4 regions of the Paenibacillus sp. FSL R5-0378 genome follow, and region 3 is predicted to be linked to each of the others. Evidence: predicted binding sites of a transcription regulator. Region 3 holds the regulator's gene; each other region holds the start of a gene.
The links. Region 3 encodes Rex, which represses fermentation and respiration genes when NADH is low (regulators of the CRP and FNR family bind a similar motif). Its sites were predicted from a motif close to TTGTGAAATATTTCACAA; they were not measured.

Region 1 (7,358 bases), 1.2 Mb from region 3:
AATGCGGATTTTATTCAAGAGACGAACTGCCTAGACCCATTAGTGATTTCACATGCAGACGGATCGAAGATGCACTTCGCAATACCCCAAACCATGAGCTGTTTCACAAGGTGGGGCCAAGACAATGGATCGAATAGGGATCAGTAGGGTATCCATAATGTTCGGGCTAATAAAGGAAGGGGTGTGAACATGGAACTAGCACTCGAGTTTATCCAAAGCATGAAGGTCAAGCTGATATCCGAACAAAGAGGGACGCTTAAAGCCATTGAACAAGTGTCGGAAGAAGATATTACCTGGCACCCGACTCCGGAAAGCAACAGTATTGCTAATTTGGTTGCGCATATTCGGGGCGCTGCCCACTCTCGGGTTGAGACGATCCTGTGTAACATTCCGGACAAGCGGGACAGGGAGAAGGAATTCGAACGTGGACTGATGATGACGAAAGAAGAGGCATATCAGCATACAAAAGAAGCGTTTGATATCATTCTTCAGTATCTAGAACAGCTTCAATCCGAGCCGGAGCAATTGATGTCCCAGCCTTTCCTCCATCTGCCGCCGCTTACATACAGCCAAGTGAACAACGAAACGACAGCCCTAAATCTGATGATGGCGATGTTCAGAGAAGTGCACTACCATACGGGACAGATCATATATATTGCCAAAATGAGAAAAGGCGAGTTAACTTGGGACTGAAGAGATCAGAAACTGTAGTTCATCTCATTCATCATTGCTGTTGTTCGATCGATCAGCAGCTGGGTGCAAAGGGGATGGCGTATACCTCATGATTAGCGCCTTGAAAACTAGAAACAAAGCAATCGAAAAGAAACGCCGGTTCCCTTGATCGGCTACAATCATCATAGAATGATTATAGCCGGGAGGTATGACACGAATGAAATTGCACAAGATTACCCCAAACCTGTGGTTCGATTCTCAAGCAGAAGAGGCGGCGAATTTTTATACGTCCATTTTCCATGATTCCAAAATCGGCAGAATTGCCCGCTACGGTCCGGAAAGCCGGGGTGTAGAGGGAACGGTGATGACCGTGGAATTTCAATTGGAAGGGCAGTCATTCGTCGCGCTGAATGGGGGTCCGCATTTTAAGTTCAATGAGGCCATATCTTTTATCGTTCATTGCGATGATCAGGCGGAGCTGGACTATTATTGGGATAAGCTCTCCGAAGGAGGAGACGAAAAGGCGCAGGTTTGCGGATGGTTAAAAGATCCATTCGGCGTATCCTGGCAAATCATCCCCAGCCATTTAACGGAGATGATCTGTGACCCCGACCCGGCAAGAGCAGGGCGAGTCATGCAAGCCATACTTCAGACGAAAAAGAAAATCGACATAAAGGCGCTGCACCAAGCTTACGACAATTAGAGTTCTTACCCGAGTAAAATACAAAGGTTCGAAATCAAGGCCATCCATCAGGGTGGCCTTTTGCACTTTTGCGTCTCACCGTTGGAGGTCATCTCAATAACGCCGTAAAATTCCTGGCCTTCACAAATTTTTTGTTTTAACAAAGCCACTGTGATTTACTTCACAGGCAAAGCCTCCCATATCCGTTACGATATCAATGTAATTAATTTCACAAGGTTGCACGGGAGGCGTGTTTATGAGCAGACGATTGGTGATGATAGGCAACGGGATGGCGGGGGCGCGGTGTATCGAGGAAATTCTCCGCCGGGACCGCGACCGCTACGAGATAACGATGATCGGGGATGAGCCGTATCCCAACTATAACCGAATTATGCTGTCCCCTGTGCTGCAAGGGAAAACTTCGTTTGAAGAAATCACGATTAACGATTGGGACTGGTATCGGTCCAATAACATACATTTGCTGTCCCAGGAACGGGCTGTAGAGATTAACCGGGCGTCGAAGGAAGTCCGAACCGACCGGGGAACCGTCGTCCCCTACGACGAGCTCATTATCGCGACCGGATCCAGCGCGTTTATTTTACCTGTACCAGGACATGACCTGGAAGGCGTCGTCGGTTTCCGCACCATTGAAGACACGAAAGTGATGCTGGAAACGGCTAAACAATACAAAAAGGCGGTCGTGATCGGCGGCGGACTGCTCGGCTTGGAAGCAGCTCGCGGATTGATGAACCAGGGGATGGAGGTCCATGTCGTTCATTTGCTGCCGCATCTGATGGAAATGCAGCTCGACGCGGCAGCGGCAAAGCTGCTTCAGCAGGACTTGGAAGCCCAGGGCATGAAGTTTCTGATGGAAAAGAAAACAACGGAAATTTACGGTGATGGGAGAGTACAAGGGCTTCGGTTTGAAGACGGAACGAACGTCGAATGCGATCTTGTCGTCATGGCCGTCGGCATTCGTCCCAATGCAGCGCTGGCGCGGGACGCGGGACTGGCGGTTGGCCGGGCGATTCAAGTCAACGACCTGATGCAGACGACGGACCCGTCAATTTATGCCGTAGGCGAGTGCGCTGAACACCGCGGCATAGCCTATGGTCTGGTGGCGCCATTGTATGAACAGGGCATCGTGCTTGCGGACCACCTTACGGGCAGGCCAACGGAAGGTTACGCGGGCAGCGTGTTGTCCACGCAGCTTAAGGTAGCGGGATGCGATCTGTTTTCCGGCGGAGAAATCCATGCGGATGCGGACACGAAAGCGATCGTTGTGCAGGACGAGGTCGCCGGATCATACAAAAAGATCCTGGTTCGCGAGAACCGCATCGTCGGTGTCGTGCTGTACGGGGACGTATCCGACGGAACCCGGCTGTTCAGCCTGCTGAAGAAGGGCAGCGACATTCAGGAATATACGAGTGCCTCCGTGCTCCATAAAGCCGGGGGAGACAGCGGACTCGATGTCGCGTCGATCAGCGCGGACGAAACGATTTGCGGGTGCAACGGCGTAACCAAGGGACGCATCGTCGGCGCCATTCTCGAGAACGGACTGACCACGTTCGACGAAGTGAAAGCTGTGACCAAAGCCGGAGGCTCATGCGGCAAATGCCGCGGCATGGTTGAGGCGATCCTCGCGCATACGCTGGGCGACAAATTCGACGCATCGGCGCAGAAGGCGGCAGGCATGTGCGCCTGCACGACGCTTACCCGCGATGAGGTGGTAGCCGCCATTCGCGAGAAAGGTCTGCAGTCGCCGCGGGAGACACGTATCGTGCTCGGGTTTGCATCCGAGGAAGGCTGCTCGAAGTGCCGTCCGGCACTGAATTATTATTTGCGGATGCTGCATCCCGAGACGTATGCCGACGATAAGGCATCCAGATATGTCAACGAACGAATGGAAGGCAACATGCAGAAGGACGGCACATTCTCCGTCATTCCGCGGATGTATGGCGGAACGACGACACCGGAGGATTTGATCCGTATCGGCGAAGTCGCGAAGAAATACAACGTGCCCCTGGTGAAAATTACGGGCGCAAGCCGCATCGGGCTGTACGGCGTACAGAAAGAAGACGTCCCGAACGTTTGGGAGGAGCTGGAGATGCGTTCGGGGTACGCCTACTCCAAGTCGCTGCGTAACGTTAAATCGTGTGTCGGTTCGAGATTTTGCCGGTTCGGCACCCAGGATTCGTTAGGGCTTGGCATCCGGCTGGAACAGGAGATCGAGATGGTCGATACGCCGCACAAAATGAAAATGGGCGTGACCGGCTGTCCGCGAAACTGTGCCGAAGTATTGACGAAGGATTTTGGCGTCGTCTGCGTGGAGAACGGATACCAGCTGTATTTTGGCGGAAACGGCGGTACCGAAGTCCGGGAGTGCGACAGCCTGACGACGGTGGCGACAGAGGATGAGGTGATCCTGTTGGCTAAAGCCTACGTACAGCTATACCGGGAAACCGGCATTTACGGCGAACGCACAGCCCCGTGGGTAAAGCGCATGGGCACGGATTGGGTGCGCCAAATGCTGGGCAATGAGCAGGAGATTGCCGGATTAGCCAGCCGCTTCGAGCATGCGAAAACAACGTATCGCGAAGCTTGGTCGGCCGCGCTGGAAGACGAAGAACGCCGCCGGATGTATACCGTGGAGAGACCATAAGGGGAGGGAAGGGCATGAGCGTAACAAGAGAAATGATGAAAGTGATGAAGCTGGAGGAGCTGAAGCCGCAGATTGGCAAGGAGGTACGCGTTGGCGATGAATCGGTTGCGTTGTTCCGGCTGTCAAACGGGGAGGTGCGGGCGGTAAGCAACCGGTGTCCCCACAAGAACGGTCCGCTGGCTGAGGGGATTGTGTCGGGTGAATTTGTCTTTTGTCCGCTGCACGACTGGAAAATTTCGCTGACGACAGGGGAAGTGCAAAAGCCGGACGACGGCTGCATCCAGACCTACGAAACCGCGGTCATCGACGGTTACGTCTATATTGGAGGACTGAAAGAGCATGAAAAACACCATTCAGATCGTTGAAACCGCCGGGGTAAACAAGGTTAGCCTCATGAACCGGAGTATAGGCAAATACATTGTATCCTCGATGCTTGCCGGTTTGTTCGTTGGTCTCGGCATCATACTGATCTTTACGATCGGCGGACTGCTCGCGCCGGTTCACGCACCCGCCATGAAGATCGTCATGGGAGCCAGCTTTGGTATCGCCTTGAGTCTGGTCCTGATGGCCGGATCGGACTTGTTTACAGGCAACAATATGGTCATGGTGGTCAGCACGCTGAACAAGAAGACGACCTGGCTCGATACGCTTAAAATATGGCTGTACAGCTACCTCGGCAATTTTGCCGGATCCTTGCTGGTCGCGGCGATCTTCGTATGGACGGGATTGGCGAAAGGGGGAACGGCCGAATTTATCAACAGCACGGCCGCTGTTAAAATGAATGCACCGTTTATGGAATTGTTCATGCGGGGAATTTTATGTAACACGCTCGTCTGTCTTGCCGTATGGTGCTCCATGAAGCTGAAGGACGAGACTGCCAAGCTGGTCATGATTTTCTGGTGTCTGTTCGCCTTTATTACCTCCGGATTCGAGCATAGTGTGGCGAACATGACGCTGCTCTCGGTTTCGCTCTTCATCCCGCATCCAGACACGGTAACCTGGGGAGGGCTGGCCGCAAACCTGATTCCGGTTACCCTCGGTAATATGGTCGGCGGCAGCGTGTTCGTAGGTCTGGCTTATTGGTATATGACGAAAGATAAAGAGAAAGTGGAGATCGAAACTCTGCCGCAAAGCAAAAGGTCTGCAAGTTAATGTTGTGAAATAGTCAATCGCCGTGAGCCTTCCTTTATAGAGCTCCCAAGGGTGCAGCGGGAATGAAAGCCAAGAAAGAGCGGTACGCCCCATCAGGTCGCTTTCTTGGCTTTTGGCTTCCACGTTGGCGCTTCCGTCTCAGCAGGCCCCTCAATGATAGCCATTGCTTCATCGTAACGGCGGCTTTTGAATAGAATGATCAGTTCCTCGAGATCTTCCCTGTCCAACAGCTTCACCCCGTTCACGGCCGCCAGGATGCGGCAGGCATCGGTGTATCTGCCGGAGGTCAGCACGATTGCCCGTTCAGCTTCATAGTAACGCATTGAGGTATAAACCTCCTGAACCGCTCCGATGCTGACCGGGTTGCTGTTGCCGTAGCGCTTGGCCTGTAAGACGTTCCTTAGTCCGTTCTGATCCGTAAATACCAAGTCGGCTCCAAAATCACGGCTGGCTGTCGTTTGATACACTTCCCTATATCCGAGCTCGTGAAACAGCCGGAAGAGATACAGCTCAAATTCAGAGCCGTCTGCCATTAAATCGATATCCTTGATCGTAATCTTGCGCGGATTCGCCTCCCGGCGGATCCTTTTTCTGCGATTTCTGACCAAACGTATGACGAATAGGACGAGGAGCAGGGCAATCAGCCCGGCGATCATGATGGTCGTTGTATCCAAGGTAGTAGGCAAATTAGGTTTCCTCCAAATATCCGAATGTTTGTTCTTATCCACTATATCAAAATCGCGTCAACGAAGGAAGTCATTTCAAATGACTTGCTGGCTGAACACGACCGTTAGAGAGTAAAGTAAATACATAAAAAACATGGAGTGTGATAGATAAATGACCGATACGTTGAATATCGAGGAATGGTTGGAGCGGGAACGGGATCGTGACACTGCTCTAGTCGTGCTCATGTGCGGGATCGCCGGTTCTGGGAAAACTACATTTTCCCAGAGATTGGAGGAACAAGGATTCATCCGTCTTTCTATTGACGAGGAGGTGTGGAACACGCATGGCCGCTACGGAATCGATTATCCGGTTGAGAAATACAGAGAATACCTTGATGAAGCGCATGCAAGCTTGCGAAAAAAGCTAGTAACATTCGTTCAAGACAAAAAGCAGGTTGTGGTCGACTCCAGCTTTTGGAGCCGTTCCGCGAGAGATGACTATAAACGGCTTATTGAACATTCGGGAGGAAAGTGGAAGTTAATTTATTTAAAAGTACACCCTGATGAATTGCGAAAGCGCCTCAAGGTCCGGAGCCAACGTTTCGATGCGAACGCCGCCTTTCCTATTACCGAGGAGACGTTGAACCATTTTCTTAACTCGTTTGAAGAGCCTCAGGGGGAAGGAGAAATCGTCGTAGAACATGTGATAGAGCAACAATAGCCGGCAGATTCTGCTGGTCTGTTCAGCGGATTACTAAAAGGCTGCCGTACGCACGGCAGCCTTTCGCAGTTCTACAGGAGGAACATTAGCACTTCTCATCTCAGCACAATTTTTATTACAGTTCTACAGTAATTTTTCGCGATAACCCCATCGTTCTAATCAGAATATTTGGAACAATCAGCAGCAGCACGATCGCGCCGTAGACGCCGACGGTATAACTCAATGCGTATTCCAACCCAAAGCCCTGTTGAAGGACGGACGTGATCAGATGAATGAGCAGGTTTGTAAAACAAAACGCATAACTCCGAATCATCCAGTTGCGGTGCCGAATGACCCGTTTCTTCTTAATTTGAACGAGTGCCGTCACCGTAATGAACAGCCAGATTAAATTCAGCGCGTTAAACGCCATGCTCGTCACCTTTCCTCCGGTGGCGTAAGGGGCCATATACCCGGAAGTGATAACGACAAGAAGCACCGACACCATATATAGGTATCCGTTGATCCGGTGGAATTTGCGGCTTTTTTGAAAAATGCGGTTGGAAAAATTGACAAGCCCAGCCGCCATGGCGATGCATGCAAAAGCAACATGTATGCGCATGACGCTTAACCACGCTGGGAGATGAATTTCACGTCTAAGACCGGTTTTATGGCTTAAAAAACCTTCCGCACCTGGATCGATAATAAAATTATCCAATAAAGCGTAAAGGATAAACAAAATACTGATACAAACCAACACACCATATAAGATTTTTCGATTGTTCACTTCATTCACAACCCCCGACAGCACTTCATTTCATTGTTAAA
Region 2 (7,358 bases), 2.6 Mb from region 3:
AGCTATGTGGCGTCGGTCTTGCTGCCGTGGAAGGCCCTTGGCGGTATTTTTGCGGCGTTTCCCGCGGTGATGGTCGTCGCCGTGCTGATGGTGGGCCTAAGCCAGGGCTCGGAAAAGGCGGCCGCGGTGGCCAGAGGTTCGGTATACGGGATGACCGGCTGTGCTGTCTGCGTCGTGACGGTCTGGTATGCCCTGAAAATAACCGGCGCCTGGTGGCCCAGCCTGATGCTGGGACTTATAGGCTGGTTTGCCGGCTCGTTTGCGCTGCTGAAGGTGAGGGAGAAAGTGCAAAAAAACCAGCACATGCACCGGCTGCCGCGAAAACAGACCAAGCATGTGTAAATGGCCGAACTGCGTCATGGATCAGTCATGCGCAGGGATGCATGACGTTTCCGTGTTGGTGTGACATTTTTCACAGCGCAGGGTGCCCAGCCGTTTTACAATATAGTCATGCAAGAGTCCTTTCCCGTTGAAGGAGGCAGATCCCATGGCTACACACATTCATGGCAAACATTTTGAAGTGACACCGGCACTCCAGGCGTATGCCGAGCAGAAGATCGGTTCGGCTCAATCCTGGTTTGACGAGACGGTGACCATTCACGTCACCCTGCTGCTGCAGGCCCGGAAACAGGAGCATGTCGTTGAAGCTACCATTCCCTATCACGGCATGGTCTTTCGGGTCGAAGTGAAGGATGCGGACATGTATGCCGCCATTGACCAGGCCGCGGATAAGCTGGACCGCAAGCTCCGCAAGTACAAGGAGCGGGCGCGCCGCAAGCTGCGCAGCCACGGACGCGCGGTCGGCCCCGGCATTCAGGACGGCGGACAGCCGGAACCGGAAGCGCCGGAGGAAGCCTTTGTCATTGCAAAAGAAAAGCGGCTCGTGATGAAGCCGGTGGATCTGCAGGAGGCCGTGCTGCAGATGAATTTGCTGGACCACAGCTTCCATTTGTTCTTGAACCGGGATACCAACCGTGAGGAAGTCGTTTACCGCAGGGCGGACGGCACTTACGGGCACCTCTTTGCTGATTAAGCCAGGTTTGTTGTCTTCAAGTCTTGATGACTCCTAACTGCTATTCCTTTGCGCCGAATGGAGAGCCATAGCTCCATTCGGTATTTTTTTGTTTAGACGATAGAATTTCGCAAAAAGCGCCTAAGCACCGCATTTTTCGGACCTTAAAAAATTTATAGATCGATGTGAGTAATGTCATAGTTAGCCCCCCTGGGGTTCCAGTAGGATGAACTCATCAAGGAGATGAGGGACCGGCAAAGGTCTCCAAGGAGGAGAAAACGATGGCTGTTAAAGAAAGCAAGCTGGAAACAAAGAACTCCGCCCAAGAAGAAGTGAACCGATTGGTTGCCCGCGCCAGGAAGGCGCAGGAAGCGTACCTGAACATGAATCAAGAGGAAATTGACGAAATCGTACAGGCGATGGCGCTGGCCGGTTTGGACCGGCACATGCCGCTCGCGAAGATGGCGGTCGAGGAGACCGGCCGGGGCGTCTACGAGGACAAAATCACCAAGAATATATTCGCGACGGAATACATCTATCACAGCATCAAGCATGACAAGACGGTCGGCGTTATCGAGGAGAACGCGTTTGAGAGCTACAAGAAGGTCGCCGAGCCGGTCGGCATCATCGCCGGTGTTACCCCGGTGACGAACCCGACGTCCACGACCATGTTCAAGACGCTGATCGCAACGAAGACGCGCAATCCGATCATCTTTGCCTTCCACCCTTCCGCCCAAAAGTGCAGCGCAGAAGCGGCCCGCACGCTGCGTGACGCCGGAATCGCGGCCGGCGCGCCGGAGCACTGCGTGCAGTGGATTGAAACGCCGTCCCTGGAAGCGACGCAGCTGCTGATGAACCACCCCGACGTGGCGCTCGTGCTGGCAACCGGAGGCTCGGCGATGGTGAAATCCGCTTACAGCACGGGCAAACCCGCGCTTGGCGTCGGACCGGGCAACGTTCCCTGCTTCATTGAGCAGTCTGCGGATTTGAAGCAGGCCGTGACCGACTTGATTCTTTCAAAGACGTTCGACAACGGCATGATCTGCGCTTCCGAGCAGGCGGTCATTATCGAGGAGCCGGTGTACGACCAAGTCCGGAAGCTGATGAAGGACAGCGGCTGCTACTTCCTGAACAAGGCTGAAACCGAGGCCGTGTCCAAGCTGGTCATCAACAGCGAGAAGTGCGCGGTAAACGGGGTCATCGTCGGCCAGCCGGCGGTAAAAATCGCCGAAATGTCCGGCATTCAGGTGCCGCAGGACACCAAAATCCTCGTGGCCGAGCTGGCGGGCGTCGGTCCGGCCTTCCCGCTGTCTGCAGAGAAGCTGAGCCCGGTGCTTGCTTGCTATAAGGTCAAGACGGCGGCGCAGGGCATCGAGCGCGCGGCCGAAGTGGTCCAATTCGGCGGTATGGGACACTCGTCCGTCATCCATTCGACCGATGACGCCGTCATCCAGGCGTTCGCCAACCGCCTGCAGACCGGGCGCGTGATCGTCAACTCGCCTTCGACGCACGGGGCGATCGGCGACATCTACAACACAAACCTGCCGTCGCTTACGCTCGGCTGCGGTTCGTACGGACACAACTCGACGACGTCCAACGTCACGTCGGTGAACCTGATTAACGTGAAGCGCGTGGCCTACCGGACGGTCAACATGCAGTGGTTCAAGGTTCCGCCGAAGGTCTATTTTGAGAAGGGCGCGACGCAGTACCTTGAGAAAATGCCGAACATTTCCCGTGTGCTGGTCGTCACCGACGAGATGATGGTCAAGCTGGGATACGTCGAAAAGGTGGAGTACTACCTGCGCAAACGCGTCAACCCGGTAGCAGTCGAAGTGTTCTCCGACGTGGAGCCGGATCCGTCCGTCGAGACGGTAGAGCGCGGCACGAGGCTGATGGAGAGCTTTAAGCCCGACTGCATTATCGCACTTGGCGGCGGCTCCCCGATGGATGCGGCCAAGGCGATGTGGCTCTTCTACGAATATCCGGGCACCAGCTTCCACTCGCTGAAGCAGAAGTTCATGGATATCCGCAAGCGGGTCTATAAATACCCGCGCCTTGGCGAAAAAGCTCAGTTTGTCGCGATCCCGACCACTTCGGGCACCGGCTCGGAAGTGACTTCTTTTGCGGTCATCACGGACAAGAAGGAAGGGAATACGAAGTATCCGCTCGCCGATTACGAGCTGACGCCGGACGTGGCGATCATCGACCCGGAATTCGTGTACAGCCTGCCAAAAACGGCGGTGGCCGACACCGGTATGGATGTCCTCACGCATGCCATCGAGGCGTACGTTTCCGTCATGGCGAGCGATTACACCGACGGGCTTGCGCTTCATGCGATCCGGCTGGTGTTTGAAAATCTGGAAAAGTCCTTCCACACGGCGGATCCGCTGGCCAGGGAGAAGATGCATAACGCGTCGACGATTGCCGGCATGGCGTTTGCCAACGCCTTCCTCGGCATCAACCACAGCCTGGCCCACAAGTGGGGCGGCCAGTACCATACGGCCCACGGGCGGACGAATGCGATCCTGATGCCGCATGTCATCCGGTACAATGCGCAGAAACCGACGAAGTTCGCGTCCTTCCCGAAATACAACCATTTCGTGGCCGACCTTCGCTATGCGGAAATCGCCCGTATGCTTGGCCTGCCGTCCCGGAATACGGAGGAAGGCGTCAACAGCCTGATCGAGGCGGTGCGCAAGTTGAACCAGTCGCTGGGCATTCCGGAGAAATTCCAGGATCTCGGCTTTGACCCGGCCGATTTCGAGGCCAAAGTGGATTATTTGGCCGACCGTGCGTTCGAAGACCAGTGCACGACGGCCAACCCGCGGATGCCGCTGGTCAGTGAACTGGCGGACGTTTACCGGAACGCCTTCTACGGCAAATTCTAGGAGCTGCACCGCATGATCCAGCCGGCTGCCGACCGAAAGCGTCGGCAGCCTTCTTGTCTCAGAATCGTGATGTGCGTTGATGGCAGTGGAAAGGAGTGATTCATATGCTGTCCGGCGTTATTTTGGCAGGCGGCAATCATGGTTCTACGAAAGGCGAACCTACCCTATTCCGGATGATTCAAGGAGAAACGCTGCTGCAGCGGCAGATCCGTGAAATGCGGAAATGCTGTGGCGAGATTACGATCGTGACGGACGATCCCCGGCCGCTGCTTCGCAAGGTTGATCGGGACATCCGGATCATTACGGATTATTATGTCGGAAAAGGAATGCTTGGCGGCATGCATGCGGGCCTCTCCCTATCTAAACACCGGGCCGTGTGGATTATCGGCTGCCACATGCCGTATCCCTCGGCCGACGCCGCTGAGCTGATGGCGCTGAGGCTGGAGGACGGGCTCGACGCCGTCCTGCCGATGATCGGAGGCAGGCTCCATCCGCTTCACGGTATTTATGATCGCTCCTGCGCCGTGTATTTTGGGCAGTTTCTGGAGAGCGGCCATACGGAAGCTGATGGTCTGGTTCGCCAGCTTCGTTATCTGACGGTTGCGGAAACAGATTTCGGGTATCAAGGCATGGACAGCGGCTTTGTTCGCACACTCGAAGATGCTTGGGGAGATGCGCTGACCGAATTTTTGGCTGACGAAGGGAAAGCATCTAGATCGTTCAAATAAAAATAACGGCAGCGAAGATGGTGAGAAAAGTAAAAAGAGTGAGAAAAATCACTGTCTTTAACCTGTGAAAAAAGTAACATGAAAGCATAGAAAACGGAGGTGCTTGATCATGGCGATGAAAGAAAGCGAAGTAAAGAACCGGGCTGGATTCGAGGAGGCATGGCGCGGTTTTGCGGGAGGCAGCTGGCAGAAAAATATTGACGTCAATTCATTTATCGGGCGCAATCTCACACCGTATGAGGGCGATGAGCAGTTCCTTGCGCCGCCAACGGAGAACACGCTGGAGCTGTGGAAGCAGGTCAGCCAGCTGTTAAAGGAAGAACGGGAGCGGGGCGGCATTCACGACGTGGACGTGAACACGGTCTCTACCATCACCTCGCATGCACCGGGATACATCGACCAGGACAAGGAAACTATCGTCGGATTGCAGACCGACGCACCGCTTAAGCGTGCCGTTCAGCCTTTTGGCGGCATCCGGATGGTCGTCGATGCCTGCAATGCGTATGGCTATCAATTGAACCCGGAGCTGGAGCGCATTTTTACCGATCTGCGCAAGACGCATAACCAAGGCGTGTTTGACGCCTATACGTCCGAGATGCGCGCAGCCCGCAAGGCCGGCATTATCACGGGCCTTCCGGATGCCTACGGACGGGGCCGGATTATCGGCGACTACCGCCGCGTGGCGCTGTACGGTGTCGACCGCCTCTTCCAAGGCAAGAAGGAGGAGCTGCTCCAGCTCGAAGTCGATGCGATGAGCGAAGACGTGATCCGGCTGCGCGAAGAGCTGTCCGAACAGATCCGAAGCCTCGTCGAGCTGAAGGCGATGGCCGCATCTTACGGACATGATATCTCGAGACCCGCGATGAATGCCAAAGAGGCGGTGCAGTGGCTCTACTTCGCTTATCTGGCAGCCATTAAGGAGCAGAACGGAGCGGCGATGAGCCTTGGCCGGGTATCCAGCTTCCTGGACATATATATCGAACGCGACCTCGCGGAAGGCACGCTGACGGAGAGCCTGGCGCAGGAGATCATCGACCATTTCGTCATGAAGCTGCGGATCGTCAAATTTTTGCGCACGCCGGACTACAACGAGCTGTTCAGCGGCGATCCGACATGGGTGACCGAATCGGTCGGCGGCATGGGGCTTGACGGCAAAACGCGCGTGACGCGGAACTCCTTCCGCTTCCTGCATACCCTCTACAACCTGGGACCTGCGCCGGAGCCGAACCTGACGGTGCTGTGGTCGGCGCAGCTGCCGGAGAACTTCAAGAAGTTCTGCGCCAAAGTGTCGGCCGAGACCAGTTCGATCCAGTACGAAAACGACGACCTGATGCGTCCGCACTTCGGCGACGATTACGGCATCGCCTGCTGCGTATCCGCGATGCGGATCGGCAAACAGATGCAGTTCTTCGGAGCCCGGGCCAATCTGGCCAAGGCGCTCCTGTACGCCGTCAACGGCGGTGTGGACGAGAAGAGCGGCGCCCAGGTCGGACCGGCCATCGCGCCGATCACGTCCGAGGTGCTGGACTATGAGGAAGTGAAAGCGAAGTTCGGCGTCATCCAGGATTGGCTGGCGAAATTGTACATCAACACGCTGAACGTGATCCATTATATGCATGACAAATACTGCTACGAGCGCATCGAAATGGCCCTCCATGACCGGGATATTGTCCGGACGATGGCCTGCGGTATTGCCGGCCTGTCGGTCGTAGCCGACAGCCTGAGCGCCATTCGTTACGCGAAGGTTCGCCCGATTCGCAACGAAAAAGGGATCGCGGTCGATTTTGAAATCGAAGGCGAGTATCCGCAATACGGCAACAACGACGACCGGGTCGACCAGCTCGCCGTGGAGCTGGCGGAAGGGTTCATGAACCGGCTGCGCAAGCATAAGACGTACCGCGGCGCCATTCCGACCATGTCGGTTCTGACGATTACGTCAAACGTCGTATACGGCAAGAAGACAGGCAGCACACCGGACGGCCGCAAGGCCGGACAGCCGTTTGCACCGGGCGCGAACCCGATGCACGGACGCGACCGCAAAGGGGCGCTCGCTTCGCTGGCTTCGGTCGCCAAAATCCCTTACGAGCACAGCCTGGACGGCATTTCCAATACATTCTCGATCATTCCGAAGGCGCTCGGCAAAGAGGACGCAGCCAGACACAGCAACCTGGCGGCGCTGCTGGATGGCTATACCGCAAGCGGCGGACATCATCTGAATGTCAACGTCTTTAACCGCGAGCAGCTGCTGGATGCAATGGAGCATCCGGAGAACTATCCGCAGCTAACCATCCGGGTATCCGGGTATGCGGTCAACTTCATCAAGCTGACGCGGGAGCAGCAGCTGGATGTCATCAGCCGCACGTTCCACGGAGAGATCTGAACGGCCGTTACGATTCGCAGAGCAATAAAGCAATGAAATCAAAAGTTGTCATCAAGAGAGGAGCGTGGCCCGCATGAAAGGCAGAATACATTCCATGGACACCTTCGGTACGGTGGACGGACCGGGCATCCGCTTCGTCCTGTTCATGCAGGGCTGCGCGCTGCAGTGCCAATTTTGCCATAACCCCGATACATGGGATACGAAGGGAGGACGCCAGGTTACCGTCGAGGAGGTTCTCCGGGAAATCGAGCCCTATGTGCCTTACTATAAAAGCTCGGGTGGCGGCATCACGGTGACAGGAGGCGAACCGACGCTTCAGGCGCCTTTTGTGGCGCAGCTGTTCAAGGCTT
Region 3 (7,358 bases):
ACTCTTGACACAGGTCGTGCCATTTCCTTTCAAGGCTGCCGTGTTCAAAGGCAGACAGCACTATTTGTGTTTGAGAAAATTTGAACATAAAATAAACAGAAGAGACTTTATCAATCCGAAGGAAGACACCATCACAGCCGCCCAGATGATCGTCTGGCTCGCCCAGACCGAATCGGGTGATGACGAGGAGCTGAGCCTCGGCGGCCGTGCGGGAGACTTCTGGGAGACCGTAAGCAGCGACTCGGACTCCTGTCAGGGCCGTGCCTGCCCTTGGTTCCGCAAATGCTATTACCATCGGGCCAAGCATGAAGCCGGAATCGCGGATGTCGTCATAACGAACCATTCCAAGCTGTTTACGGACGTCAAGGCAGGCCATCAGCTGCTGCCATCCTACGAGCGGCTCGTGATCGACGAAGCCCATCACCTGGAAGACGTTGCCGGCAAGCATCTCGGACTTCATTTGAAGTACTTTACGGTCGTCCATACGCTGACACGGCTCTATAAGGACGCCCGGAGCGGGCAGCTGCCGGCGCTTCGCCAGCTGCTTCAATCGTCGGCCTATGAGCAGGCCGGTGAATGGACCGCCGTGATCGACCGGATGAGCGAGGATTTGGTCGATGTCAAAGAGCACTGGGACAAGCTGAGCGAATTGCTCTTCGGCCTGCTTCCGGAACGGAGCGACGCTGCTCCCGGCGACGGCGGCCAGTATACGCTGCGCCTTCAGCCGGGGAAAAAGCCGAAAGAGTGGGAGACGCTGGCGGCGCTCGAAAACCAGATCTTTGTCACGATAGGGGAAATCGTCCGCAAAGGCGAAAAGATGCTGGCCGAATACAAGGAGGAGCAGGATGATTATGGTTCCGACAGCCTGATCACCGATATCGGCGGGCTGCTCAAGGACCTCAGCTCCGAGCGGGAGAATCTCCGCTTCTTTATGACGCTGAACGACGAAACCGTCGTGTACTGGATGGAAGCGAGCGGCCATTTCCGCAGCAAATCGCTCCAGCTGTACGCTGTTCCGGTTGACGTCAGCAAGCAGCTCAAGGAGCTGTTTTTTGATAAGAAAAAGAGCGTCATCCTAACGTCCGCCACCTTATCCGTAGATAAATCGTTCCAGTATATGATCGATAACCTTGGGCTGCAGGAGGACCAGGACAGCGGACGCCTTGTGACGGTCCAGCTTCCGTCCCCGTTCCGGTACAGGGACCAGGCGCTGCTCGTCATTCCGCGGGATTTTCCAAGCGTGAAGGGAAGCGTCGGGGACGCCCTGTTTGTCGAAACGCTGGCCCGCTCACTGGCGGACGCCGCGATCGCGACCCACGGCCGGATGCTGGTGCTGTTCACCTCGTACCGCATGCTGCGTCAGGTATACGAGCCGCTGAAAGAAGCCCTCGCACAAAGCGACATCGCCGTGCTTGGACAGGGCGTAGACAGCGGCAGCCGCACGAAGCTGATCCGGCGGTTTACGGACAGCAGCGCTTCGGTGCTGCTTGGAACGAGCAGCTTCTGGGAAGGCGTGGACATCCCGGGTGAAGCGCTGACTTGCCTGGCCATCGTCCGGCTCCCGTTTCAGCCGCCGAACCATCCGCTGGTGGAAGCGAAGAGCGAGCTGCTGCAGCGCCAGAAGAAGAACCCGTTCATGAAGCTGTCGGTCCCGCAGGCCGTCATCCGCTTCAAGCAGGGCTTCGGGCGGCTGGTCCGCACCGCCCATGACCGGGGCATCGTCATCGTATACGATACGCGCGTTATCGAATCGTATTACGGGAAGTACTTCCTGTACTCGCTGCCTGGACCGAAAATGGAGCATATGCAGACAGACCAGATGGTTCCGCGCATCTCTGAATGGCTTCATCAGGACGGTGTGTCTTAAATGAGTCCATTAGATAGATTGAACTAAAGCGGTTAGAACAGGAAATTCAATGCAAAACTTTAGTTCAATCTATATAACCAAATAAATATTCAAGCCGTTCAATAGGGGGAACATGCATGAAATCGGAGAAAATATCCGAGGCGGTTGTCCGCAGATTGCCTATATATCTTAGATATCTAAATGAGCTGAACAAGCGGGAGGTGGCCACAGTCTCCTCCCAGGAGCTCGGGCAGAAGCTGGATCTCAACCCGGCGCAGATCCGCAAGGATTTGGCGTATTTCGGGGATTTTGGCCGTAAGGGGATAGGGTATGACGTGTCCTATCTCATCGAGAAGATCCGTCAAATTCTGAATTTGGATCAGCAGATCAACGCGGTGCTGGTCGGAGCGGGGAATCTTGGTCAAGCTTTGTCCAACTATAACTTTTACCTGAAGGAAAATATGAAGATCGTGGCCGTGTTTGACGCCAATCCGTCCAAAATCGGCACACGGATCAACACCTTGACGGTACAGGCCATGGATGAGCTGAAAGAAACGATACAAAGCAAAAATATCCGGATCGGGATCATTACCGTCCCGGATTTCGAAGCACAAAACGTCGCCGATCAGCTGATTGCGGCCGGGATCGAGGCGATTCTGAATTTTGCGCCGACGATTCTGAAGGCGCCGGCTAGCATCCGGATCCATGCTGCCGATTTTACGACGGATTTGCTCAGCCTCGCTTATTATTTGAACAACGGAAAGGACGACACGGAAGATGACGGACAATTTGAAGAGCTCCAGCAGCCGGAGCGCCAATCCTAAATGGGCCATCAAGAACGGCAGCTTTGCCGTTTTGCGGCCGGAGCAGCCGGTATTATACGGCTGGATGGTCATTGAGGGCGACCGCATCACCTATATCGGTGAAGAGGAGCCGCAGCTGGAGGAGGGCGTACAGGTCGTCGACGGCACGCATTTATTTTTTATGCCGGGCCTGATCAACACCCATGGACATACCGCCATGTCGCTGCTGCGAGGTTACGGAGATGACATGGTGCTCCAGGAATGGCTGCAGGAAAAAATGTGGCCGATGGAAGCGAAATTCACGTCCAGTGACGTCTACTGGGGGACTTCGCTGTCCGTGCTTGAAATGCTGAAGGGCGGCACGACGACGTTCCTCGATATGTACGATCATATGGATCAGGTGGGCAAAGTGGTGACTGAATCCGGCATGCGCGCTGCCCTGACCCGCGGTGTCATCGGTCTGTGCCCGGAGGATGTGCAGCGGCACAAGCTGAACGAAGCCATTCAGTTCGCCAAGGACTGGCACGGGCAGGCAGACGGCCGGATCACGGCGATGATTTCTCCGCATGCCCCGTACACATGCCCTCCTGATTTTATCGAGAAGTTCGTTCAGGCGGCGCATGACCTGGATCTGCCGATGCATACGCATATGTCGGAGACCAAGGCGGAAGTGGAGCAGAATGTACGCGATTATGGAACGCGTCCGGCGATTCATTTGGAGAAGCTCGGCATGTTCTCACGGCCGACGATTCTGGCACACGCGGTCCATTTAACAGACGAGGAAATCGACATTTTGGCGAAGCATCACGTGACGGTATCACACAACCCTGGCAGCAACCTGAAGCTGGCGAGCGGTGTGGCCCGCGTTACCGACATGATGCAGGCAGGCATTACGGTTTCCCTGGGAACCGACAGTGCGGCGAGCAACAACAATTTGGACATGTTTGAAGAAATGCGCCTTGCCGCTTTGATACATAAGGGCGTCTCGGGAGATCCGACGGCGGTTCCCGCGGCGGAAGCACTGCGTATGGGCACGATCTACGGAGCCCAATCCTTGTTCCTGAAGGGAGTCGGTGCACTTGAGGCCGGGATGAAGGCGGATTTTATCGCGGTGAATACGGATCAGGCTCATTTTCTGCCGCGTACGGACTTCATTTCACACGTCATTTATTCGGCCAGCGCGAAGGACGTTGAGCATGTCTGGGTGGACGGGAAGCAGGTCGTGAAGCACGGCAGCTGTCTCACCCTGGACGAGGAACGCATCCGCAGGGAAGCCCAAGCGGCTTTTGAAGGTCTTCTCTCCCGATAAGACCGGGATGATTAGCTCACCTTTCAGAAAGGAAGTTCAGGTTGAAGAACAAGAAAAAATGGATCTTTCTCGGCATTGTCGCCCTGCTGCTGATCATTTTCGGCGCTTACCGTTATTTTATTTACGTGCTGCAGGATCAATGGAGCGAAAAGGACACCGCTATTGCCAAAGCGAAGCAGGAAGCCGGAATCGTGTCGGTCGCCGATGCCCAAAAGTCGGTGTGGGACCAGAACAGCATCTACTGGGTCGTGGAAGGGACGAACAAGACGGGCCAGGAGGTCATGGTCTGGGTGCAGTTCACCGATCAGGGAAAACCCAAGGAAGGCCAGAATACCGTGCATCAAGAGCTTTTGAGCAGCGGTATGTCCAAAGAGAAGATGAAGGCCAAAATCAAAAGCTCCATTCCCGGCATCAAAGATATGCGCCTCGTACCGGGTGTTTATAACGGAGAATACGTATGGCAGCTGTTCTACAAGGTGAAAGATCACTATTACTATCAATTTTACCGGTTCAGCGACGGAGCGGAAATCGGCAGCCCGTTCACGCTGCCCAATCGATGATTTTGTTTAAACGGCCATATCATGCAGAAAGAACCCCATCCTCAAATGGGGTTCTTTGGCTTACAAAGGATAATATTTAAAATATATTCACACTTTACCTTCGATTTAGTATATACAATGTGATATACTCTTATTTGTATTGAAGAGATATATATGACGAACAGCCCGGATTGTACTATAATTAGAGGATAGCGTTTTTCAGTAAAATTCAGAAGCCCGCTTCAGATTGGAAGAAGATTTTTCTGCTCTTTATTGAAAAACAGGTATATAGAAGTGCGGTCAGATGCGTGTATCAAACGAAGAGATGCTTGTGTTTCGCGACAAGCGCAAAACCATCCATCGAATCGGACTGGAACAAAAGCATGGTGACGACCAATGGACTTGAACCGCTAACGAAATATTTATTTTTGTCATCTAAAGTTTACTTTTTTTTGCTTTACCATTTCGAAAGGGGGACAACAAGTGAAATTGCGTCCATTGCCTATTATTATAACTGTTGTGGTTTCGGTAGCCGTACTGTTTGGCGGCTGGTTCTTTTATCGGCAAACGACCCTGCAGGGTCCGCTGCAAAAAATCGTCAGCAATTATCAGGGCGTGAATAACGCACATATTAATATTACCCGTGATCAGGTGGATTTGAAACTCGATTTGAAGCCGAATGTAAATTTGGCTGATTTGGCGGATAAAATCTCCACTGAAGGCAAATCCGTCGTCGGCACCCGGACGCTGAAGTTCGATTTTGTGGATCATTCATCGGACAAGCTGAACCAGTATTGGGATAAAGCGATGTTCTCTGTAGCCGAAGCGATGGAAAACAAGCGCTATACGGAAATTCCGGTCAAGCTGCAGGATCTGGCTAAGGGTACCGGAATTCAGACGAAAGCCGAAATGGACACGAAAAATGTCTATATCACGCTGACGGACGGCAGCTCAAGCAAGTTTCTTGTTCTGCCCCGTGATCCCGGCAAGATGGGAGTGTGGGAATAATGCCTAAATTGCTGAAGGAAATTTTGATCGGATTTGTGCCGGTATTATTCATCTTTCTAGCTTTTGTAGGGGTCAATGTCATCCCTCTCATTATCGCCGGCCTGATGATAGGCGGACTCCTGTTTATGACCAACATGAGAGGCGGACTGACGGTAGGTGCTGCTTCGGAACGCAAGCGTAAAAAGGGCGGGCCGAAGAAGCTCACTTTTGAAGAAATCGGCGGCCAGGATAATGCCAAGCAGGAACTGCGCGAGGCGCTGGACTTCCTGATCCGTCATGATGAAATCCAGAAGCTCGGCATTCGCCCGTTGAAAGGAATTCTGCTGACGGGACCTCCCGGAACAGGGAAGACGCTGATGGCCAAAGCGGCCGCACATTACACGGATTCGGTATTCGTTGCCGCATCCGGCAGTGAGTTCGTAGAAATGTACGTCGGCGTCGGCGCGGGCCGCGTCCGGGATCTGTTCCGCGATGCGAGAAACCGGGCAGCCAAGGAGAACAAGCAGAGCGCTATCATTTTCATCGATGAGATCGACGTCATCGGCGGCAAGCGCGAAGGCGGGCAGCAGCGCGAATACGATCAGACGCTGAACCAGCTGCTGACCGAGATGGACGGCATTTATTCGTCGGACAGCCCGAGAATCCTTTTGATTGCGGCGACCAACCGCAAGGAGATGCTGGACAGCGCGCTGCTTCGTCCGGGACGGTTCGACCGTCATATTCAGGTGGACCTGCCTGACAAGAAGGGACGCAAGCACATCCTGGAGCTGCATGCGAAGAACAAGCCGCTGCACGAGAATGTCAACCTCGATAAAATCGCCGAGGAATCTTACGGCTTCTCCGGCGCCCAACTGGAGAGCGTTATGAACGAAGCCGCGATCTACACGATGCGTGAAGGTCTGAAAGAGATCGAGCAGCGCCATCTGTCCATGTCCATCGACAAGGTGATGATGGGTGAGCGCACCGACCGTGAATCGACGATCGAAGAGAAGAAACGCGTCGCCATCCATGAGCTTGGACATGCCATCATGGCAGAGCTGGTACGTCCGGGCAGTGTCAGCCAGGTGGCCCTCAGCCCACGCGGCAAGGCGCTCGGTTACGTGCGCCATAACCCGCAGTCGGAGCAGTACCTGTACACGAAATCGTTCCTGGAAGAGCAGATCATGATTGCTCTCGGCGGCGCGGCGTCGGAGGAAATTTTCTACGGCGGACGCAGTACCGGTTCGAGCAACGACTTTGAACAGGCGCTCGACATCGTCAAGACGATGATGAGATCCGGCCTTACGTCTCTTGGCATCGTAAACATGGATATGGTTACGACCGAAGAGCTGATGAAGGTGAACAATGAGATTCTGGAAGACCTGATGGGCAGAACGCGCAGCCTTCTGGAGAACCACCGGATCATTTTCGACAAATCTCTGGATATTTTGCTGGCAGAAGAAACGCTGTCCGGCGAACAATTCCGCAAGCTGTTTCATGAGTTTTCACTACTGCCAGCCTGATGCGCTGGCTCTTTTTTTTACTTTTTTTTAATGCTGCGTTATTATTATAAGTTGGGTCGTAAATGTATTTTTCGACAAGAAGGGTACAATAAATATAGAAGACCATGGAAGGTGGAGCAGAAACATGTACTTTAAAAAAATTGGTGTTATCGGCGGGGGGACGATGGGCCAAGGCATAGCCGAAATGCTGGCCGCCAGAGGCCTGGACGTTCTGCTGGTCGAGAAAACGCCGGAGAAACTCGATTATTCGTACAGCATGATCGAAACGAGTCTCGATAAGCAGCTGGAGAAATGGGCGATCACCCAGGCGGAGAAAAAGCTCATTTTGGGCCGAATCCAAAAGGTGGTCCA
Region 4 (7,358 bases), 4.3 Mb from region 3:
ATCGGGTATGAAGCCCAATGGTGGCATGTATTTCTGTTCCCGGTCTGGTTTGCGGCTCCGTTTGAATGGCTGTTCGGTGGACATAGGGGAGAGGCGATCATCGTTTTCAGCCTATTGTCGGTCCTCCTGCCGCTCCTGGCCGTATGGATTTATGTTCGGATGATCCCTTCGTTTGAAGCCAATTTGCGGAAACTGTCCACCCAGACTGCCCGCAAGAAGGGAAGGGGCGGACGGTGGCCGGATGTTCTGGGGCGCTGGATCTGCAGAAGCCGGGAGGAGCAGGTGTTTTTCCGCTTTGCGCTCGGCATGATCCGGAAGGAGCGGGATTATAAACTAAAGGTGTACCCTTCGCTGGGACTCTCGCTCATCTTTCCGTTTATTTTCATGTTTAATACGTTTAATTCGGGCAGCAGCTGGGAGGAGATTCGTGCAGGCAACTCTTATTTGTTTATGTATTTCTGTGCCGTGATGATCCCCAGCGCCGTCATGATGCTGCAGTACACCAGCACGCCGAAAGGGGCGTGGATTTTCAATACCGTACCGCTGCGTAATCATGAGCCTGTCTATAAAGGCACGCTTAAAGCATGCATTGCTCAGCTTATTTTGCCGATTTTCGTTGTGGAGAGCATGATCTTTACGGTGATATTCGGCGTCAGGATCCTGCCGGATCTGCTGGTCATACTCGTTATGACCCTGCTGTATACCGTGATCAGCTTCCGGCTGATGGGTTTGGAGATGCCGTTTACCGAACCCGCTCAGGCAGGAACGCAATCCGGAAGGACCGGCCTGATGCTCCTACTTTTTTTAATATTGGGGGCCATGGCAGGGCTTCATTTTGCACTCCGTTTCTCGACTTACGGAGTATATGTGCTGATGGCTGTGGCCTTGATCGCCAATATTGCCGCATGGAAACTGGCCTTCCGTAACCTTTAAGCTAAGGGCCGGAATATATTCAGCAAGCGGTCTTCTATCAAGCTGTACATAAGCGGCTCCGCCAATGCGGCGGAAGGCCGCTTTTTAATGCCCAAAATCGCTATTGACATCCCAATTGAGAACCAATATCATTTAGATATTTAATTGATACTGATTCTCAATATCAATAATAATTACATAGCAGAGAGGGAGATTGTGTTCATGAAGACATTCCGGTTAAAAAGGGGGCTGTTCGCCCCGTTCATCATGTGCTGCCTCATCGCTTTATTCACTGCAGGCTGCAGTACGGGGGGAGAAGCCAAGGAAGGAGCTGCGGCACAGGCTGGCAGCGGAGATTCAAGCACACCGGCCCAACAGGAAGAGGTGCGCACGATCCAACACTCGATGGGAACCGCCGAGATGAAAGGGACGCCGAAAAACATCGTCGTTCTGGAATGGACGTACGCGGAGGATTTGATTGCACTGGGCATTCAACCCAAAGGTGTCGCCGACGTGGAAGGGTATAAGAAATACGTGAACGCCCAGCCGGGGCTGTCGGCGGACGTCATCGATGTAGGTACGCGGCAGGAGCCCAGTCTGGAGCTGATTACAAGCCTCAAACCGGACCTGATTATCGCGGAAAATTTCCGCGTGAAGGATACTTACGAGCAGCTAAAGGCGATTGCGCCGACCGTAGTTTTTGATAACTACTCCAAAGAAGCTTCCCAGGATCAATACGCCACGATGGAAAATTCCTTCCGGACGATTGCCGATATCGTCGGCAAGAAAGAAGAAGGCGAGAAGGTGCTCGCTGACGTGCAGGCCACCTTTGACGATGCCAAAGCGAAGCTGAAGGCCGCGGGCAAAGAACATGTGAAATACGCTTTGATTCAAGGCTTTTCGAATCAGGATGCGGCGGTCATGCTGCTGTACTCGGACAACTCGATTGCTGCAGGCGCGCTGAAGCGTGCGGGCTTCGAGAATGCCTATCAGCCTAATCCCCTTCCGGAGGACGGCTACGCCCAGACGACAGTGGAATCGCTGGTACCTGTACAGGATGCCAATCTGCTGTACGTCGTTCAGGACGATGATAACATTATCGAGAAGCAGATGAAGAACAATGCCGTCTGGAACGGCTTGCATTTCGTCAAGGAACAACAAACGTATTCTCTCGGCGGCGATATGTGGGTATACGGCGGCCCGCTGTCGGCGAAAATCCTGGTCGATAAGACGGTCAGCCTGCTGACGCAATGAAGCCGGTAATGGAGCCGGTGACGGAACCGGTGGCTGCCGTAAGGCCGGAAAACCGCCGAATCAGCCTGAATCTGCTGGTGTTTGCCGGGGGAGGTGTTCTTCTGGTGATCCTTCTGGTGCTGAGCCTGACGCAAGGGGAGCTTCATATTCCGCTTCGTACGGTGTATGAGGCGATCGTTCACCCGGAAAACATCGCGGAACACCAGACCATTCGCGGCCTGCGGCTGCCCAGAGCCGTCATGGGCATATTGGCTGGTGCCGCCCTGGCTGCGGCAGGCGCCCTGCTGCAGACGGTGACGCGGAACGCCCTGGCGGAAGCGGGAACCTTCGGCATCAATGCCGGCGCTTATTTTGCCGTGGTGCTGTGCACGATCTTTATGCCGTCCCTGATTCATTCGTCACCGCTTATCACGGCTTTGCTCGGCGGCTGCCTGGGCGCAGGGCTGTCTTACCTGCTGGCTGGGGCAAGCCGGAGCACGCCGGTCCGGATGGCGCTCTCCGGCATGATCGTGTCGCTGGTGCTCGCCTCGTTCACCGGCGCGCTCCAGCTGCTGTTTGAGAACGAGACGAATGGGCTGTTCGTCTGGGGCTCGGGTTCGCTGAACCAGAACGATTGGCACGGAGCGGCCTACAGCTGGCCGTGGGTGACCGGCGTCCTCGTTCTGGCATGGCTGTTCCGGCGCCAGCTGGACCTGCTGGAGATGGGGGACGAGACCGCCCAGGCGCTGGGCCAGCGGGTCGGGCTGGCCCGCACCGCCGCACTCGCCGCGGCGGTCCTGCTCGCCGGGGTCACCGTCAGCGTGGTGGGCCCGATCGGTTTTGTGGGGTTGATCGCCCCGCATCTCATCCGCTTGCTCGGGATGCGGCGGCATGCGCTGCTCATTCCAGGCAGCGCGTTATGGGGCGCGGTCATCCTGCTGGGTGCCGACGCCATTGCCCGGTTGTTCCGCGGCACGCTCGGTGAGCTGCCGGCGGGGGCCGTCACGGCGCTGTTCGGCGCGCCGTGGCTGATCTGGCTGGCGCTGCGGGCCAGCCGCACGGCTGCGGCGGACGGCGGAGGCGGGATGAGCGCCGGCGTGCTGCATAAGCGCCCGCCGTACCCGCTGCTGCTTGCCGCCATGATGGTGCTGATCCTGCTGGCATCGGTCATCGGCATATCGGCAGGCAGCCTGCGCATCCCGCTGGACGATACGCTCGCGGTCCTGAGCGGCGGCGGGGAGGCGATGTATCGCAATATCATCCTTGATATGCGTCTGCCCCGCCTGCTGGTATCGCTGCTGGCCGGAGCCGGTCTCGCCGTGGCCGGCGTCATGCTGCAGAGCACCGTCCGCAATCCGCTGGCGGATGCCTCGGTGGTGGGCGTCACCTCCGGCGCGGGCGTTGGGGCGCTGCTGCTGATCGTGCTCTTCCCGGCCGCCTCCGGCGGATGGCTGCCGGCTGCGGCCATCGTGGGCGCTGTGGGCGCAGCAGCCGTGGTGGGCGTGCTGTCCTGGCGGAAGGGGCTGGAGACCAGCACGCTGACGCTGGTCGGCATCGCCGTGTCGGCGGCCTGCGCCGCGGCGATCCAGTTCCTGGTCATCCGCTCCGGTATGGGGGCTGCTCCGGCGCTGGCCTGGCTGGCCGGCACCGTCTATGCCCGCGGCTGGAGCGATTTGATCAGGCTGGCGGCGCTGCTGATCGTCCTGCTTCCGGCGGCCTGGCTGATCGGCCGCCGGGCGGACCTGCTGGGATTCGGCGATGCCGTATCCCAGGGGCTTGGCCTGGCGCTGACGCGGGCCCGGCTGCTCACAGCGCTGATCGGCGTGCTCATCGCGGCCGCCGTCGTTCAGGCCGTTGGCACGGTCGGTTTCGTCGGCCTGCTGGCCCCGCACGCCGTCCGCCTGCTGACCGGGCATCATACCCGGCGCGCGGTCGTGCTGTCGGCGCTGCTCGGGGGCCTGTTGATGGTCATATCCGATATCGTCGGCAGGCTGCTGATCGCCCCCAAGGAAATTCCGGTCGGTCTTGTCGCAGCGGTCATCGGAACGCCTTACCTGCTCTTTCTGATGTTCCGCTCCAACCGGCTCAGGAAATAGCCTTCCGCCCCGGCTCCCTTCGCCTCAGCTGGAATAAGCTGGGGAGAAGGGGGTGAGACGCATGACGACATCCAAACATTATTCGGCTGCCAAGAAGTATATGAACCGCCGGGTAAAGATCAAGACGAAGTACGGAAGCACGTTCTACGGTAAGATCGTCAAGGTCAGCAGTTCCAAGGTATACCTGAAGGTTTCCTCGGTCTCGAGCAGTCCCGGAAAGGCGCATATCTCGTTTTTTCCTTTCATTCTGCCGCTCGTACTGTTTGATCTGCTGGTGATTGTGCTGGCGGACGGCCGTCACCATCATGTTCCGCATCCACACTATCCACACGGTCCGTATCCCGGCCCATACCGTCGTCTTTAATCGGACTTGTTTCTGCGGCTAACAACCGTTTACACCAGGCGGATTTCGACAAAATGGCTGGTAAATGTTATCCTTTTGTCGTAATTTCATACAAAAAATGAAGCCGCACGCATGCCGTATTAAAGCGCTCTACATCCGGCAGCTGCGGGTTTCCCGCTTTGGAAGGCCCCCGAAAGGGGGCTTTTTTATATTTCCGGCACTTGGCACTATTTCTCACTTTGATTCTGTCCCTCAGAAGTAGTACATTATTAATTGAAATCATAAGGAGGTTTCCGAATTAATGTTCTATGAAGACAATGAGAATTTGAGCATCATGACCTACACCTTGAATAGCGGCATTAAAGGAACTGTACCTTTATCCAATAAGCAGATTCAGGAATGGATCGAGTGCTATCGCACAGATGCGAAATTCATCACAGCGATCGGTAAGGAGTTTTTTGGCCTGAATCCGGAGCTGGTCGCCGATTTTAAAGTGCATAATCGGTTCTCCAATTACGCTGAACTGATCAAGCCCGTGGTTCCTTCTTCGGAGTCCGACAACACGGATCAGCTGTCGAAGGCGTACGAAGAAAACCGGGTGTACTTCAAGGTCGATTGCAAATGCGGTACGACTTACACGACCTTTTCCCAATACTACACGACCAAATGGTATTGTTCCAAGTGCAAGGAAATCGTATTTTTGGACAAGAAGAAGGGCAGAGTGCCGACCGATAAGGGCGATGCCTGGTACATGACCAATAAATACTATGTGGCACGGGACTAGCATGATTTCACGAACGAGCCTGAAGCAGGCAACATATATAGAGGAACTGAAGAATTGGACGGCTGCGCCGAAAGGTGCGGGCGTCTTTTTTGTGCTTGAAGGGCCTCATTTTTTAATATTTTGTGACTAATTTCACAAAATCAACGATTTGGGCTTTGTATTGTGACATTTATCACAATATTCGGATTCAAAGTCTGCCATGATACAGGAAGAAACGATGAAGCCAAGTTATCGGAACCTGTTAGGCGGGTTTTAAGAATAACGACAGGAAAGAGGGAAGAGACGATGGATGTAGTTATGCTGTCACGTATCCAGTTTGCCGCGACGACGATTTTTCACTTTTTTTTCGTGCCGCTGTCCATTGGACTGGTGTTCACGATCGCGATCATGGAAACGATGTATGTCGTCAAAGGCAAAGAAGAGTACAAACGAATGGCTAAATTTTGGGGGAAGCTGTTCCTGATCAACTTCGCCGTCGGCGTGGTGACGGGGATTTTGCAGGAGTTCCAGTTCGGCATGAACTGGTCGGCTTACTCCCGCTTTGTGGGTGACGTGTTCGGGGCGCCGCTGGCGATCGAAGCGCTGCTTGCGTTTTTCCTCGAATCGACGTTTATCGGCCTGTGGATTTTCGGGTGGGAGCGTCTGTCCAAAAAGGTCCACATGATCTGCATCTGGCTGGTCGCGTTCGGCACGGTGATGTCGGCGTTCTGGATTTTGGCGGCCAACTCCTTTATGCAGCGTCCGGTCGGTTATACGATCCATAACGGCCGTGCGGAGATGAACGACTTTCTAGCTTTGATTACGAACGGCCAGCTGCTGCTGGAGTTCCCGCACACGATTCTGGCGGCTTTTATGACCGGGGCCTTTGTGGTCACCGGGGTCAGCGCTTATAAGCTGCTGAAGAAACAGGATACCGCCTTTTTCAAAAAATCTTTTGCCATCGCGGTGATCATCGGGCTTGTGTCCTCGATCGGCGTGGCACTGGTGGGCCACCAGCAGGCGCAATATTTGGTGAAGACCCAGCCGATGAAAATGGCTGCGACCGAAGCGCTCTGGGAAACGAGCAGCGATCCCGCGCCGTGGACGGTCACCGCATTTATCGATACGAAAAATCAGACCAATACCGGGGAATTTCAAATTCCCTACCTGCTCAGCTTCTTGTCTTACAGCAAGTTTTCCGGCGAAGTGACGGGGATGAAGGAGCTGCAGTCCCAATATGAACAGCAGTACGGCCCCGGGGATTACATTCCTCCGGTGCGCACGACCTTCTGGAGCTTCCGCATCATGGTGGCCAGCGGCTCGCTGCTGATTGTGCTCAGCTTGTATGGCGCCTATCTTGCGGCACGCAAAAAGCTCGACAACCGCAACACCTGGTTTATGCGCCTGATGCTGTTTGCCATTTCGCTGCCGTTTGTCGCCAATACGTCGGGCTGGATCATGACGGAGATTGGACGCCAGCCTTGGACCGTATTCGGTCTGATGACGACCGCCGACGGGGTGTCGCCGAGCGTCACGGCCGGCCAGGTATTGTTCTCCATCATTGCTTTTACGGCCATTTACGCCATTCTGGCGGTGGTCATGGTGTATCTGTTCGTCCGCGTCATCAAAAAAGGACCGTACGCCGACAACGCTGCTCATTCGAATGAGTCGGCCGATCCATTTGATAAGGGGGGAGTTCCGCATGCTGTCTCTCAATGAGCTGTGGTTTGTCCTTGTAGCTGTTCTGTTTATCGGGTTTTTCTTTCTGGAGGGTTTTGACTTCGGGGTCGGGATGTCCACGGGCATTCTGGCCAAAAACGATACGGAGCGCCGGGTGCTGATCAATTCGATCGGCCCCTTCTGGGATGCCAACGAGGTGTGGCTGCTGACGGCCGGCGGCGCGATGTTCGCCGCATTCCCGAACTGGTACGCGACGCTGTTCAGCGGATTTTACACGCCGCTCGTGCTCCTGCTGCTCGCCCTGATCGGGCGCGGGGTGGCTTTTGAATTC

Region 1: a site for Rex is predicted at 1,572-1,589, ahead of nirB (nitrite reductase large subunit NirB). Genes of this name have one in related genera too.
Region 2: a site for Rex is predicted at 4,691-4,708, ahead of pflB (formate C-acetyltransferase). Genes of this name have one in related genera too.
Region 4: a site for Rex is predicted at 5,489-5,506, ahead of MKY74_RS05310 (cytochrome ubiquinol oxidase subunit I). Genes of this name have one in related genera too.

What each region holds. Positions count from the first base shown of each region.
Region 1 is NZ_JBBPAY010000001.1:4,369,354-4,376,711, forward strand. It holds gene MKY74_RS20275 (NUDIX hydrolase) at 1-137, shown strand, start outside; gene MKY74_RS20280 (DUF1572 family protein) at 190-693, shown strand; gene MKY74_RS20285 (VOC family protein) at 890-1,375, shown strand; gene nirB (nitrite reductase large subunit NirB) at 1,611-4,016, shown strand; gene nirD (nitrite reductase small subunit NirD) at 4,031-4,381, shown strand; gene MKY74_RS20300 (formate/nitrite transporter family protein) at 4,356-5,168, shown strand; gene MKY74_RS20305 (restriction endonuclease) at 5,261-5,824, opposite strand; gene MKY74_RS20310 (AAA family ATPase) at 6,006-6,554, shown strand; gene MKY74_RS20315 (DUF2306 domain-containing protein) at 6,670-7,317, opposite strand; gene MKY74_RS20320 (DJ-1/PfpI family protein) at 7,354-7,358, opposite strand, start outside.
Region 2 is NZ_JBBPAY010000001.1:2,942,726-2,950,083, forward strand. It holds gene MKY74_RS13765 (DUF3147 family protein) at 1-342, shown strand, start outside; gene hpf (ribosome hibernation-promoting factor, HPF/YfiA family) at 488-1,033, shown strand; gene adhE (bifunctional acetaldehyde-CoA/alcohol dehydrogenase) at 1,294-3,900, shown strand; gene mobA (molybdenum cofactor guanylyltransferase) at 4,005-4,628, shown strand; gene pflB (formate C-acetyltransferase) at 4,738-7,008, shown strand; gene pflA (pyruvate formate-lyase-activating protein) at 7,082-7,358, shown strand, end outside.
Region 3 is NZ_JBBPAY010000001.1:5,524,794-5,532,151, reverse strand. It holds gene dinG (ATP-dependent DNA helicase DinG) at 1-1,867, shown strand, start outside; gene MKY74_RS25525 (redox-sensing transcriptional repressor Rex) at 1,984-2,670, shown strand; gene MKY74_RS25520 (amidohydrolase) at 2,624-3,958, shown strand; gene MKY74_RS25515 (cell wall elongation regulator TseB-like domain-containing protein) at 4,000-4,518, shown strand; gene MKY74_RS25510 (hypothetical protein) at 4,981-5,505, shown strand; gene MKY74_RS25505 (AAA family ATPase) at 5,505-7,007, shown strand; gene MKY74_RS25500 (3-hydroxyacyl-CoA dehydrogenase family protein) at 7,132-7,358, shown strand, end outside.
Region 4 is NZ_JBBPAY010000001.1:1,188,599-1,195,956, forward strand. It holds gene MKY74_RS05285 (hypothetical protein) at 1-933, shown strand, start outside; gene MKY74_RS05290 (ABC transporter substrate-binding protein) at 1,135-2,166, shown strand; gene MKY74_RS05295 (iron ABC transporter permease) at 2,175-4,241, shown strand; gene MKY74_RS05300 (hypothetical protein) at 4,303-4,605, shown strand; gene MKY74_RS05305 (hypothetical protein) at 4,886-5,368, shown strand; gene MKY74_RS05310 (cytochrome ubiquinol oxidase subunit I) at 5,654-7,066, shown strand; gene cydB (cytochrome d ubiquinol oxidase subunit II) at 7,050-7,358, shown strand, end outside.